Regions from separate parts of the Thermoanaerobacter kivui genome, predicted to be linked through region 2. Evidence: riboswitches for the same ligand, from Rfam matches in the RefSeq annotation. Region 2 holds a riboswitch; the other holds the start of a gene.
What was found. Region 2 has a riboswitch for S-adenosylmethionine ahead of metK (methionine adenosyltransferase). Riboswitches for the same ligand answer to the same signal wherever they lie in the genome.

Region 1 (6,311 bases), 1.1 Mb from region 2:
AGACTCTGCTGCTTTTTCCACAGTACTTGTATCTTCAAAAATTTTTATTTTAATATCATATCCCTTCTCTTTAAAAAACTCTTTCACCGCTTCTACTGACACCTCTACACCACCTTTAAATACCACAAGTTTTACATAATTTTAAGAAAAACTTATCAGCAATTTTAACTGCATCTTGAGCCGTTTTTCCGTAATAATCTGCACCAATCTTATAAGCATATTCCTCAGTCAAAACAGCCCCGCCTACCATTATTTTTACCTCAGTATTTGCTTTAAGCAGTTTGATAATTTTCTCCATATTAAACAAAGTTGTCGTCATCAAAGCACTTAGACCTACTAACGGTGCCCCTGTTCGCTTTACTTCCTCTAATATTACTTCTCCTTTTACATCCTTTCCTAAGTCAATTACATCATATCCGTAATTTTCCAAAAGAACTTTTACTATATTTTTTCCTATGTCGTGGACATCACCTTCAACAGTTGCAAGGATTATTTTGCCTTTAGATACTGAACCTTTTGGAAGCTTTTCTTTTATTATCTTAAAAGCGTTTTGCACCACTTCTGCAGAGCTCAAAAGTTGTGGCAAGAAATATATGCCTTTTTCATATCTATCTCCCACTTCTTTTAAAGCAGGAATTATTATGTTATCAACTATAGAAAGAGGCTGAACTTCCTCCTCTAAAATATTTTTTACTATATCTTCTACTCCTGACTTTTTGCCTTCTAAAATCTGGATATAGAGTTTTGATTTTAAATCTTCTTCTTGAATTTTTTGTTGTTCTTTCTCTTTGATCTCCTCTTTTTGCTTTTTCCCATATATATTCAGATAATTCACACTGCCTTTATCTTTATTTAGTAAAACCATTGAAGCCCTCAAAGTGTCCATCATGGCTTCATCGCAGGGATTTATAATAGCAGTAGTAAGCCCATAAGATGCTGCCATTGCTAAAAAAGTAGAGTTTATCAACCTTCTTTCAGGTAAACCAAAGGAAACATTGCTAAGTCCCACAACAGTATTTACTCCTAACTCTTCTTTAGCCAATTTTATCGCTTCTAAAGTCTCAATTGCAGCTTCCTGCTCAGAAGAAACCGTCAGCACAATACAATCTATCAATATGTCCTCTTTAGGTATGCCATACTCTTCCGCTTTTTTTATAATTTTTTTCGCATTTTCAATTCTTTCATGCCTATCTTTGGGAAGCCCTTTATCTCCTACAGTAAGTCCTACAACACAAGCTCCGTATTTTTTGACAATAGGAAGCACTTCTTTTAAACTTTCCTCTTTTGCACTTACAGAGTTGATTATGGGTCTACCTCTTAAAATTCTTATAGCTTTTTCTACAGCTTTAATATTAGTGCTATCTATTTGAAGAGGAAGGTTTACTACATTTTGTATTTCAGAAACTACCTTGGGAAGTAATTGCTCCTCATCTATTCCTGGTACCCCCACATTTACATCTAATATTTCCGCTCCGCATTTTTGCTGTTTTATAGCTTCCTCTACTGCTAAACTTACATCTCCAGCCAAAAAAGCTTCACTCAACTTCTTCTTCCCAGTTGGATTAATACGCTCCCCTATAACCCTTAAAGGATAATCGTCACCTATGAAAACTGTTTTTGTATTAGAAGCTACAGCTGTAAATTTGGTTACTTTGACTTTTGGCTTTAAATCTTTTACAGCCTCTTTAACAAGTTTTATATATTGTGGAGTAGTACCGCAGCAACCCCCAACTATAGAGGCACCTTTTTCAACAAGTAAAGGAAAGAAACTAGCAAATTCTTCTGGTTTTAAGTCGTAAACTGTTTTGCCGTCGCGAATGACAGGCATACCTGCATTAGGTTGTGCAATAATAGGTATGCGAGAAACTTGAGACATTTTTTCCACTACACTTACCATTTTATCGGGGCCTGTCGAGCAGTTAACGCCAATGGCATCTAATCCTAACCCTTGTAAACTAACTACTACAGTTATAGGGTCTGACCCCATGAGAGTCCTTGCATCTTCTTGAAAAGTCATTGTACATATAACTTTCATGTTTGAATTCTCTTTAGCAGCAAGAATGGCAGCTTTTGCCTCCAGCATATCTGACATTGTTTCAATTAAAACAATATCTGCTCCCGCTCTTTCTGCAGCTATAACTACTTCTTTAAAAACATCATAAGCTTCGTCAAAAGTCATGTCTCCATAAGGGGTCAAAAGTTCTCCAATAGGTCCTATAGAAAGTGCCACAGGTTTATCTTTGGAAGCTTCTTTGGCAATTTTGACAGCCTGAGTGACAATATTGAAAACCTCATTTTCCAGTCCATATTTTGCTAATTTTATCCTGTTAGCGCCAAAGGTATTTGTCTCAATCACATCCGCTCCTGCTTCTATATAGGACCTGTGGATATCAAATACTACTTCTGGATGGGTTATATTCATATATTCGGGACACTCTCCAGTTTTTAAACCCCTCTCTTGAAGTTGTGTCCCCATTGCTCCATCAAAAACAATCACTCTATTTGAAAGTTCTTTAAAAATGTCTAACATTTTTAACCTCCATTTAATTCATCTGTACTTTATTTTCTTTAAAATCACAGGCCAAATCATCAACTCTTGAAATTATTTCTAACACAGCATTTGTACACTCCTTTTGGCGTAGAAATTTCTGCTGTCACAACAAACTTCCTTTTCTTAAGTTTAGTACACAAATTTCCATTTTTCAACATCTACATCGCCTCCATTTTTAAAAATAAAAAAGTCTCTTCGCCAAAAGAAGAGACACCAAAACTCTCTCATCTTTCAGCGAAACGCTGCTGGAATTGGCACCAAGACGCATATAAAATGCCGGTTGCCGGGTTTCATCGGGCCAGTCCCTCCACCACTCTCGATAAGAGATTTTAAAGTATTAAATTGTTAAATTATTTAAGCTTTATGATACTATGTTTTTGTTTCTCTGTCAAGAAAAATTTTTAGCAACTGTCTTACCTAATTTGGTACACTATAATTATAGAAATTTTATTTTGAAAGGATTGTGTAAAATGATTTTTTCATTAGTTTCTTTTTTGTTTTTGTGCAACCACTTGCATAATGATTTTTTTAATATTATAATATACTTAACACTTGGAAAATGAGGAGGTTCATCATGAGTAATGAAAAATTGCCAAGAGTAGCCTATTTCTGCATGGAATACGGCTTACAATCAGATTTCAAACTATACGCAGGTGGTCTTGGCATTTTAGCAGGAGACCATCTAAAAGCCGCAAAAGAATTAGGTATGCCTTTAGTAGGAATAGGCATACTGTGGAAACAAGGTTATACAGAACAACATATCGGTGAAGACGGATACCCTTATGATGCCTATCGCAATTACACACGTAAGTACGACTTTTTAAAGGACACAGGAGTAAAGGTAAAAGTAAAAATAAGAAATAGAGATGTGTATTGCAAAGTATGGTTGGTAGACAACTTTGACAATGCTCCTCTGTATTTGCTTGACACAGATATACCAGAAAATGGGGACAGATGGATAACAGGTCAACTTTATGGATGGTTTGGTGAAGAAAGAGTTGCACAGGAAATAGTATTAGGCATTGGCGGAGTAAGAGCTTTAAGAGCTTTGGGAATTGATGTAGATGTTTATCATTTTAACGAAGGGCATGCAGTATTAGCAGCCATTGAGCTTATAAGAGAGAAAATGGAAAATCAAAATATGAGTTTTGAAGAGGCGTGGAAAGCTACAAGAGAAGAAGTAGTATTTACAACCCATACCCCTGTTAAAGAAGGAAACGAATCTCACGATTTAGAACTTCTCATGTACATGGGTGCAAACAATGGTCTTTCAATTGAGCAAATGGCTCAAATCGGTGGTGTTCCTTTTAATATGACAGTCGCAGGTTTGAGACTTTCTCGCATTGCAAACGGTGTCTCAAAACTTCACGGTCAAACTGCAAACAGAATGTGGCAGCATGTTGACAACAAAGCTCCTATAATTTCAATAACAAACGGAATTGATAGAAACACTTGGGTAGATAAAAGAATAATAGAAGCCTACAACAAAGGTGAAGGACTCCTACAAACTCACAATATTTTAAAACAAGAATTAATTGATTTTATATATCAAAGGACAGGAGTCAAATTAGACGCTGATAAACTTTTGATAGGTTTTTCAAGGAGAGCTGCTCCTTACAAAAGAAGCGACCTTATATTTACCAATGACGAAGTTATAGGTGATTATCTAAGGTCTAAAAAAATTCAAATGGTGTTCTCTGGAAAAGGTCATCCATTAGATGACGTAGGTAAAAAAATTGTCGCAAAATTAATAGAGATGACAAAGAAATATCCTGAAAGCGTAGTATTCCTAGAAGATTACGACATGACAATAGGAAAAATGCTTACTCGAGGCGCTGATGTGTGGTTAAACAATCCAAGAAGACCATTAGAGGCCAGTGGTACCTCCGGCATGAAAGCCGCCATGAACGGAGTGCTAAATTTAAGTATTTTAGATGGATGGTGGCCAGAAGCTTGTATAGACGGAGTAAATGGCTGGCAATTTGGGGATGGTTTTGAGTCTGACAACATAGAAGAATTAGACAAACACGACCTTGAAGCACTCTATGACGTCCTTTTAAATAAAGTAGTTCCAACCTACTACAACGATAAAGCGAAATGGGAAAACATGATGAGAGAAAGCATAAGAACAACTTATGATGCTTTTTCAGCAAATAGAATGTTAAAAGAATACTACGATTTAATGTACACAAAAAAATAAGTCAACCCCTATTTAAAAAGGCCGCGCAATTGCCCGGCCTTTAATTTATTTTCCCAATCTTTTTTCTAACAATTCTTTTTCTTTTTCATATCCTGGTTTTCCTAAAAGTGCAAACATATTTTTCTTGTAAGCCTCTACCCCTGGTTGGTCAAAAGGATTGACACCATTTATATATCCACTTATGGCACAAGCCATCTCAAAGAAATACACCAAATTTCCAAAATAGTAAGGAGATATTTCAGGGATATTTACTACAAGGTTAGGAACATTCCCATCTGTATGAGCCAATAATGTACCTTCAAAAGCCTTTTTATTGACAAAATCTATAGTTTTTCCTGCTAAAAAGTTAAGCCCATCTATATTGTCCTTGTCTTCATTTATAACTATATCTTTAACAGGTTTTTCAACATTTAAAACTGTTTCAAAAATATTTCTGCTTCCCTCTTGTATAAACTGCCCCATTGAATGCAAATCTGTCGTAAAATCTACTGAAGCAGGATAAATTCCCTTATTGTCTTTACCTTCACTTTCTCCAAAAAGCTGTTTCCACCATTCAGAGAAATAGTGAAGCTTTGGCTCATAATTTACAAGTATTTCTATAGCTTTGCCTTTTCTGTACAAAATATTTCTCAAAATTGCATACTGCATGCTTATATTTTCATTAAGGTTGTCTTTGGTATAGACTGTTGAAGCATCGTAAGCACCCTGCATCATATCGTCTATGCTAATGCCTGCTACTGCTATTGGTAGAAGGCCTACAGCTGTCAAAACTGAGTATCTTCCTCCAACATCGTCAGGAATCACAAAAGTTTCATAACCTTCTTCGTCGGCCAGTTTTTTAAGAGCTCCTTTTGCTCTATCTGTTGTTACATATATTCTTGATTTGGCTCCTTCTTTTCCGTATTTTTTCTCAAGGAAATCTCTAAAAACCCTAAAAGCTATCGCAGGCTCTGTGGTAGTGCCAGATTTAGATATTACATTTATAGAAACATCTTTGCTTTCTATAAGTTCAAGTAAATCACTTAAATACGTAGAACTTATGCTGTTTCCAGCAAAATAAATCTCCGGCGTATTCCTCTTACCTTTTGGCAATAAATTATAGAATGAATGAGAAAGCATTTCAATTGCCGCTCTTGCCCCTAAATAAGACCCACCTATACCTATAACTACAAGCACATCAGAATCTGATTGAATCTTCTCTGCTGCTTTTTTAATGCGTTCAAACTCTGATTTATCATAATCTTTGGGAAGACTTACCCATCCTAAAAAGTCATTCCCTTGAGCATTTTTATTAAGCACCATATCAAGAGATAATTTTGCATGCTTTTCCATATATTCAATTTCTTTTTCACTTACAAATTGCAGAGCTTTTGAATAATCAAAACCTATCAATTTCTTCATATGTAAACCTCCATTCCTGATTTACATACTATTTTATACCATAAATCTATGTTGTTCAAGTTTTTCAAAAGTATGTATAAGTTTACTTAGCTTTATTTTTACATACCCATAAATTTTTGTCAATCTTTTTGGAATTTTTACTTTATGGGATATAATATA
Region 2 (6,311 bases):
TTAAATTCTTTTAGAGTTTCTTCAAATAAAGCAGCTTCTTTTACGTCTTTAAAACCATCACTTCCCCATACTGGTTTAGGAAGTATGACAAAAAGGTTATCTCCTTTTACATTTTTCAATTGTTCTTTAAACCAAGTCCATTGGTTTTTATCGGGACTTAAAAGACTTCCACTGCGATTGTTAAGTACAATAAATGTAGAATTGTTATAATTATATACTTTATACTTATCACCGGTGGTGATATATTTAACCTTCAAATTATTTAAGACTTTTTCATTTACATCTCCTAAAAATATAGCCAGTGGGTATTCTTTGTTTGCAATATCAGCCGCTTTTAAAGATATTTGCAACTTCAAAAGGGTGTTGTATTTTGTATCGCCAAATACCATAAACTTAAAAGAATTAGAAGTATTTTTCACAGGCACTTCTTTATTTGATGGGTCTATCTGTGTAAATTCTGTAACTTTAGGAAGTACTGACGTGTCAAATTCTGAACCTTGCCCTACTTTAACGGGTAAAATGGCTTTTTCTCCCAGTATATTTACGACAAGTGCACCATTCACATCGAAATTAGAGGATATAAATACTCCCTTGCTATCTATATTGCCAATGTTGTTATAAACATCCCAAGTGATATCTTGCGGTTCTATTAAAGCTCTGTAACCTTTTATGTTCTTTGCTGTGACTGTTATGGGTACTGCTTTGTTTTTATCAACGACTATATTAGCAGGGTTAAACCGTATATCCACAGGCTTGTCAAGAGAATTTATCTTGATAGTCCCAATGACATTGCCTACTCTTGCAGTTATAATGCCTTCTCCCACGCTTGTTGGCATAAAAGTGTTACCACTGAATACTCCAGTAATCCCATTTACTGAAAATAAAACTTCTTCGGGATTAATTGTGACAGGATTGTAATTTTCATCGTATCCTTTAACTGTAATTGTTCTGTGAAGTCCTTTAAACACGTTAGTATCTGATACTTCTAATTTTAAAGCGTATAGATTTCCCTTAGGAGCTGTGTTAAATATTCCTATTCCATTTGCTACTTTTCTTTCATAGCCTTCAGGAGCATAATTTGCAAGTTTAGCGTCAGTATCCCCCAATGGCCTTATAGCCATTTGTGTTGACCCGCCACCGTCTAAGTTTAAAGCATCATATGCACCTAAAGATATCATTAAATTTGCCATTTCTTTTTGTGTCATTCCACGGCTTGAAGTGCCGTCAACAGTTGCGATGATCAAATATTTTTTGTCTTTAGTATATCCAATTGCTGTTCGTGCTGTGTAGCCTTTTATTTCATGAGTGAAAGGCGCAATTTTTCCGTCTTTTACAAGGATTGTGCCGCCACTTACAGCCATTTTGAGATTTTGAAAGGGAGGATTTGTATTTATGTCTTTTTGTATTATATCTCCTGGCTTTAAAGTGAGTAAATTTTCACCTACATAACCTGCACCAGCCAACACATATCCGCCTTGTGGTATTTCGACAGAAGGCTGTCCTTGACGCACTTCTAATACCCTGTCGTTACCATCTACAACCACTTCTACTAACTGAGGTATATTTTTGTTTGCCCCCGGAGATGTTGTAAACCAGTCTCTTGTAAACATTACTAAATACTCAAAAGTGCTACTTATTTTATTTATTGCGGCAAGAGGAAGTTTTGTGCCGTTTGGAAGAGTAACGGACATGCTTTTTGACCAATATTCTATAGAGGGAACCCCATTTGCGTCAATGAAAAAAGTAGCCAATTTACCCACATTTGAAGGGTCTGTTATTAACCTTCCATCTTTTACTGTTGCTCCTATTACGAATCCTGTTTTTGTATCGAAGAAATCGCCATTCACAGCAGCTACGGCACCATAAGCATTTGCCATATCCCGCACCGTCATTCTATCTTTTATGCCAGTGGGATTGAAAATCACCGATACATCAGTGTATTTATCAGTCAAATCCACTTTTAACACATTTATGTTTATCCATCCTTCAGTCGTAAAATAGGTTATATTTTTATGTACAACTCCCTTACTTAAATTTTCCGTAAATTCTTTTGTCTCAAGGATTGTATATGTATCAGCCTTTACATTTTGTATTGGAAAAGCTAAGAATAGAAGAAGAATGCTGATACATAAAGATAAGATTTTTTTAATGCGCAATTATATCCCTCCTGTTGTTTTTTTTATTGTGTTTTACGTACGTTTTCTTTAGCAAGTTAATTGTAGCATTGTATTATTACAGGTATATTACAAAAAGATAAATATTTGGTTAACATTTATTATTTGCTGAGAAAATAAAATTAAAACACTAAGTTTATCCTAAGGATAAAGTTATTTTAATTAAGCTTGTTATTATGAGTGAAAGTTCAAAAAATTCTCTGCTTATACTTTAAAGCGTACAGTTTAAAATATGGCGTATTCTTAAAAAAATTAAAGATTGCAAGCGATAAATCAATAAAACGGCCATTTTTAAGCTTCTATGCCTATTGTGAAATTTTGTTTTTTCTATTATAATTTATTTCGTCACTGATAGCGGGATGTGGCGCAGTTGGTAGCGCACGTGCTTTGGGAGCATGGGGTCGGGGGTTCAAGTCCCTCCATCCCGACCAGTGTGGTCGTATAGCTCAGCTGGGAGAGCACCTGCCTTACAAGCAGGGGGTCATAGGTTCGAGTCCTATTGCGACCACCATTATTTATATAAAAATCAAAAGTGTGGAGGGATACCCAAGCGGCCAAAGGGGGCAGACTGTAAATCTGTTGGCTATCGCCTTCGATGGTTCGAATCCATCTCCCTCCACCATCGAAAAAGAAGACCGAAAGGTCTTTTTTTATTTTCTCCCTCAAGCATCTTGACATGGTAAAAAAGTGTAGTATAATATTATTTGAAAGAGAAAATTATTATCTCCTGATAAAAATATTGAATTAAGGAGGAAATATTTATGAGAGAAATGACAAAACACAATTTAAGTGAAGCTTACGCTGGAGAAAGCCAGGCTCACATGAAGTATCAAATTTTTGCTGATGTAGCTGAAAAAGAAGGAAAACCTAACATCGCAAGACTTTTCAGAGCTATTTCTTATGCTGAATTGGTACATGCTACAAATCACTATAAGATTCTTGGAGAAGTTGGAAATACTGTTGAGAATCTTGAAAAAGCAATAGCAGGTGAAACATTTGAGGTAGAAGAAATGTATCCTGCTTATAACGCTGTTGCAGAGCTTCAGGAAGAGGCTGGAGCTAAAAAGAGCATACATTATGCCATAGAAGCAGAAAAAATACACGCAAAATTGTATACTGAGGCAAAAGAAGCTGCCTTAAAAGGAGAAGACATTAAAATATCAAAAGTTTACATATGCCCTGTTTGCGGATATACATCTGTTGACGTATTGCCAGAAAAATGTCCTGTTTGCGGCGTTCCGGGAGAAAAGTTTGTGGCATTTTAAATATAATTTTTCAAATCAAAAAAGAGCATGTTTTGTCATGCTCTTTTTTGATGCAGTGTGTGTAAAACGTCAGCAACCTACACAGTTGTGACACACACCTTTAATGCAAAAATGTTTGACATAGCAAATAAATTGTGGTATAGTAAACAACAGAAAATTTAATAACATGCTCTTATCAAGAGAGGTGGAGGGAAAGAGCCCGATGAAACCCAGCAACCTGTCCTATAGGACAAGGTGCTAATTCTCTCAGAAGCATGCTTCTGAAAGATGAGGGTATGTGCCTCTTCTTTTGGAAGGGGTTTTATTTTGTTTTTAAGGAGGAATAGAAAAAAATGCGTAGACTGTTTACATCTGAATCAGTCACAGAGGGGCATCCTGATAAAATTTGTGATCAGATTTCTGACGCAATATTAGATGAAATTTTGAAAAAAGATCCCTATGCCAGAGTTGCTTGTGAGACTGCTGTAACTACCGGTTTGGTTTTAGTAATGGGTGAAATTACTACAGATTGTTATGTAGACATACCGAAAGTTGTAAGGAAAGTAGTAGAAGAAATTGGCTATACTAGAGCAAAATTCGGTTTTGACGCTGATACTTGTGCGGTTATCACTTCTATTGATGAGCAATCACCGGATATTGCCCTCGGTGTAGACAAGGCATTAGAAGCTAAAAGAGGAGAACTTTCAGATTCGGAAATTGAGGCTATTGGCGCTGGAGACCAGGGTTTAATGTTTGGTTTTGCTTGCGATGAAACAGAAGAATTAATGCCTATGCCTATAATGCTAGCTCACAAGCTTGCAAGAAGACTGGCGGAAGTTAGAAAGAACGGGACATTAAGCTATTTAAGACCAGATGGTAAAACACAAGTAACAGTAGAGTATGAAGATGACAGGCCTGTGAGGGTAGATTCTGTTGTAGTATCAGCTCAACATGCACCTGAGATTGATCACGATACTATTGAAAGAGATATTATTGAACATGTAATAAAACCTATAATTCCTGAAAATATGATAGATGATAAGACTAAAATTTTTGTAAATCCCACAGGAAGGTTTGTAATTGGTGGACCTCAAGGTGATAGCGGACTTACAGGAAGAAAAATTATTGTAGACACCTATGGCGGATATGCAAGGCACGGAGGCGGAGCTTTTTCTGGTAAAGACCCTACAAAAGTTGATAGATCCGCAAGTTATGCTGCAAGATATGTGGCAAAAAATATTGTGGCAGCAGGACTTGCTAAGAAGTGTGAAGTGCAATTAGCTTATGCGATAGGTGTTGCTACACCTCTTGAAATAGGTATTGATACTTTTGGCACAGGTAAAATATCAGATGAAAAGATTTCGGAAATTGTAAAACAAGTTTTTGATTTAAGACCTGCAGCTATAATTAGGGATTTAGATTTAAGAAGACCTATTTATAGACAAGTTGCAGCTTATGGCCACTTTGGAAGACACGACTTAGACCTCCCATGGGAGAAAACAGACAAAGTAGATATATTAAGAAAATTGGCAGGAATATAAATTTGAAAGCCCGGGTAAACCCGGGCTTCTGGCATTTTTTATATATCTTTTTTAATGCCATAGAATTTATGTTTTGTAAACGCTTCGCTACCTTAATTATACCACAAAAATTGAAAAAAAGAAATGAATTGGCTTTAATTTGCTTTAAATATAAGGTAAAATTAAATAAAGAAAAGAATTAAAACAGGAGAATCGGCTATGATTGACATAGAGGGTGTAGTTGAAGAAATAATTTTTAGAAATGAACAAAATGGTTATACGGTTTTAGAATTAAGTACCCAAGGTTTAGTAGTCACTGCTGTAGGTTATATGCCTTATGTAAACATTGGGGAAAGAATTAAAATTGAAGGAGAATGGGTAGAACATCCTGATTATGGTGAGCAAATTAGGGTTTTAAATTATGAAACCTTGGCTCCCACCACTTTAGAAGGAATAGAAAAGTTTTTATCTTCTGGCTTAATTCCTGGAATAGGTCCTATTACAGCAAGAAAAATTGTAAAAAAGTTTGGCGTAGATTCTTTAAATATAATTGAAACTGCACCAGAAAGATTAAAAGAAATAAAAGGTCTAAGCGATGAGAAGATAAAAAGAATTTGTGAAGCTTATGAAATGCAAAAGGGCATAAAAGAAGTGATGGTGTTTTTGCAGGGGTACGGTATTTCCACTGCAATGGCTATAAAGATTTATAAAGAATACGGAAACAACGCGATTGAAATTATTAAGCAAAACCCTTACAGATTGGCTGACGATATATTTGGAATAGGATTTAAAACTGCAGACAAAATAGCAGAGAGCCTAGGAGTTGACCCTCATTCTCTATATCGCATATCTTCTGGTACTCGATATGTTTTGATGCAGTATGCGGCAAATGGTCACACCTATGTGCCAAAAGAATTGTTAAAAAAAGAAGCAGCAAGTTTGTTAGAAGTAAGTGAAGAAGAAGTAGAAGATTCTTTTGTGCTTTTAGTACAAAATGAAAAAATACATATTGAAACTTTTGAAGATGATACTGTAGGAATTTACTATATACCTTACTATATAGCTGAATTACACACAGCAGAGAGATTGTTTAACATGACACTAATGGAAAATGAAGATTTAGGCATAGATGTCCAAAAAGAAATTAGAAATTTTGAAAAAGAAACAGGTATTTTGTTGGCAGAAAATCAAAAATTGGCTGTGGAAGAAGCTGTTAAAAATTCTGTTGTTGTCATAACGGGAGGTCCAGGCACAGGAAAGACTACGATAATAAATTGTATAATACGTATTTTTGAAAAAGCTGGTAAAAAAGTGGCTCTTGCAGCCCCAACAGGAAGAGCCGCAAAAAGGATAACGGAAGCTACTGGAAAAGA

Region 1: it holds a riboswitch for S-adenosylmethionine, as region 2 does, so the genes downstream of both, TKV_RS08150 (homocysteine S-methyltransferase family protein) here and metK (methionine adenosyltransferase) in region 2, are expected to answer to the same signal.

Annotation. Positions count from the first base shown of each region.
Region 1 covers NZ_CP009170.1:1,599,977-1,606,287, forward strand. Annotated here, with positions in the region: gene TKV_RS08145 (YbaK/EbsC family protein) at 1-102, opposite strand, end outside; gene TKV_RS08150 (homocysteine S-methyltransferase family protein) at 116-2,530, opposite strand; SAM riboswitch class I at 2,773-2,877, opposite strand; gene glgP (alpha-glucan family phosphorylase) at 3,126-4,751, shown strand; gene TKV_RS08160 (glucose-6-phosphate isomerase) at 4,797-6,152, opposite strand.
Region 2 covers NZ_CP009170.1:463,698-470,008, forward strand. Annotated here, with positions in the region: gene TKV_RS02290 (phosphodiester glycosidase family protein) at 1-2,156, opposite strand, end outside; tRNA gene TKV_RS02295 (tRNA-Pro) at 2,530-2,605, shown strand; tRNA gene TKV_RS02300 (tRNA-Val) at 2,610-2,685, shown strand; tRNA gene TKV_RS02305 (tRNA-Tyr) at 2,711-2,796, shown strand; gene TKV_RS02310 (rubrerythrin family protein) at 2,936-3,439, shown strand; SAM riboswitch class I at 3,609-3,713, shown strand; gene metK (methionine adenosyltransferase) at 3,772-4,959, shown strand; gene recD2 (SF1B family DNA helicase RecD2) at 5,158-6,311, shown strand, end outside.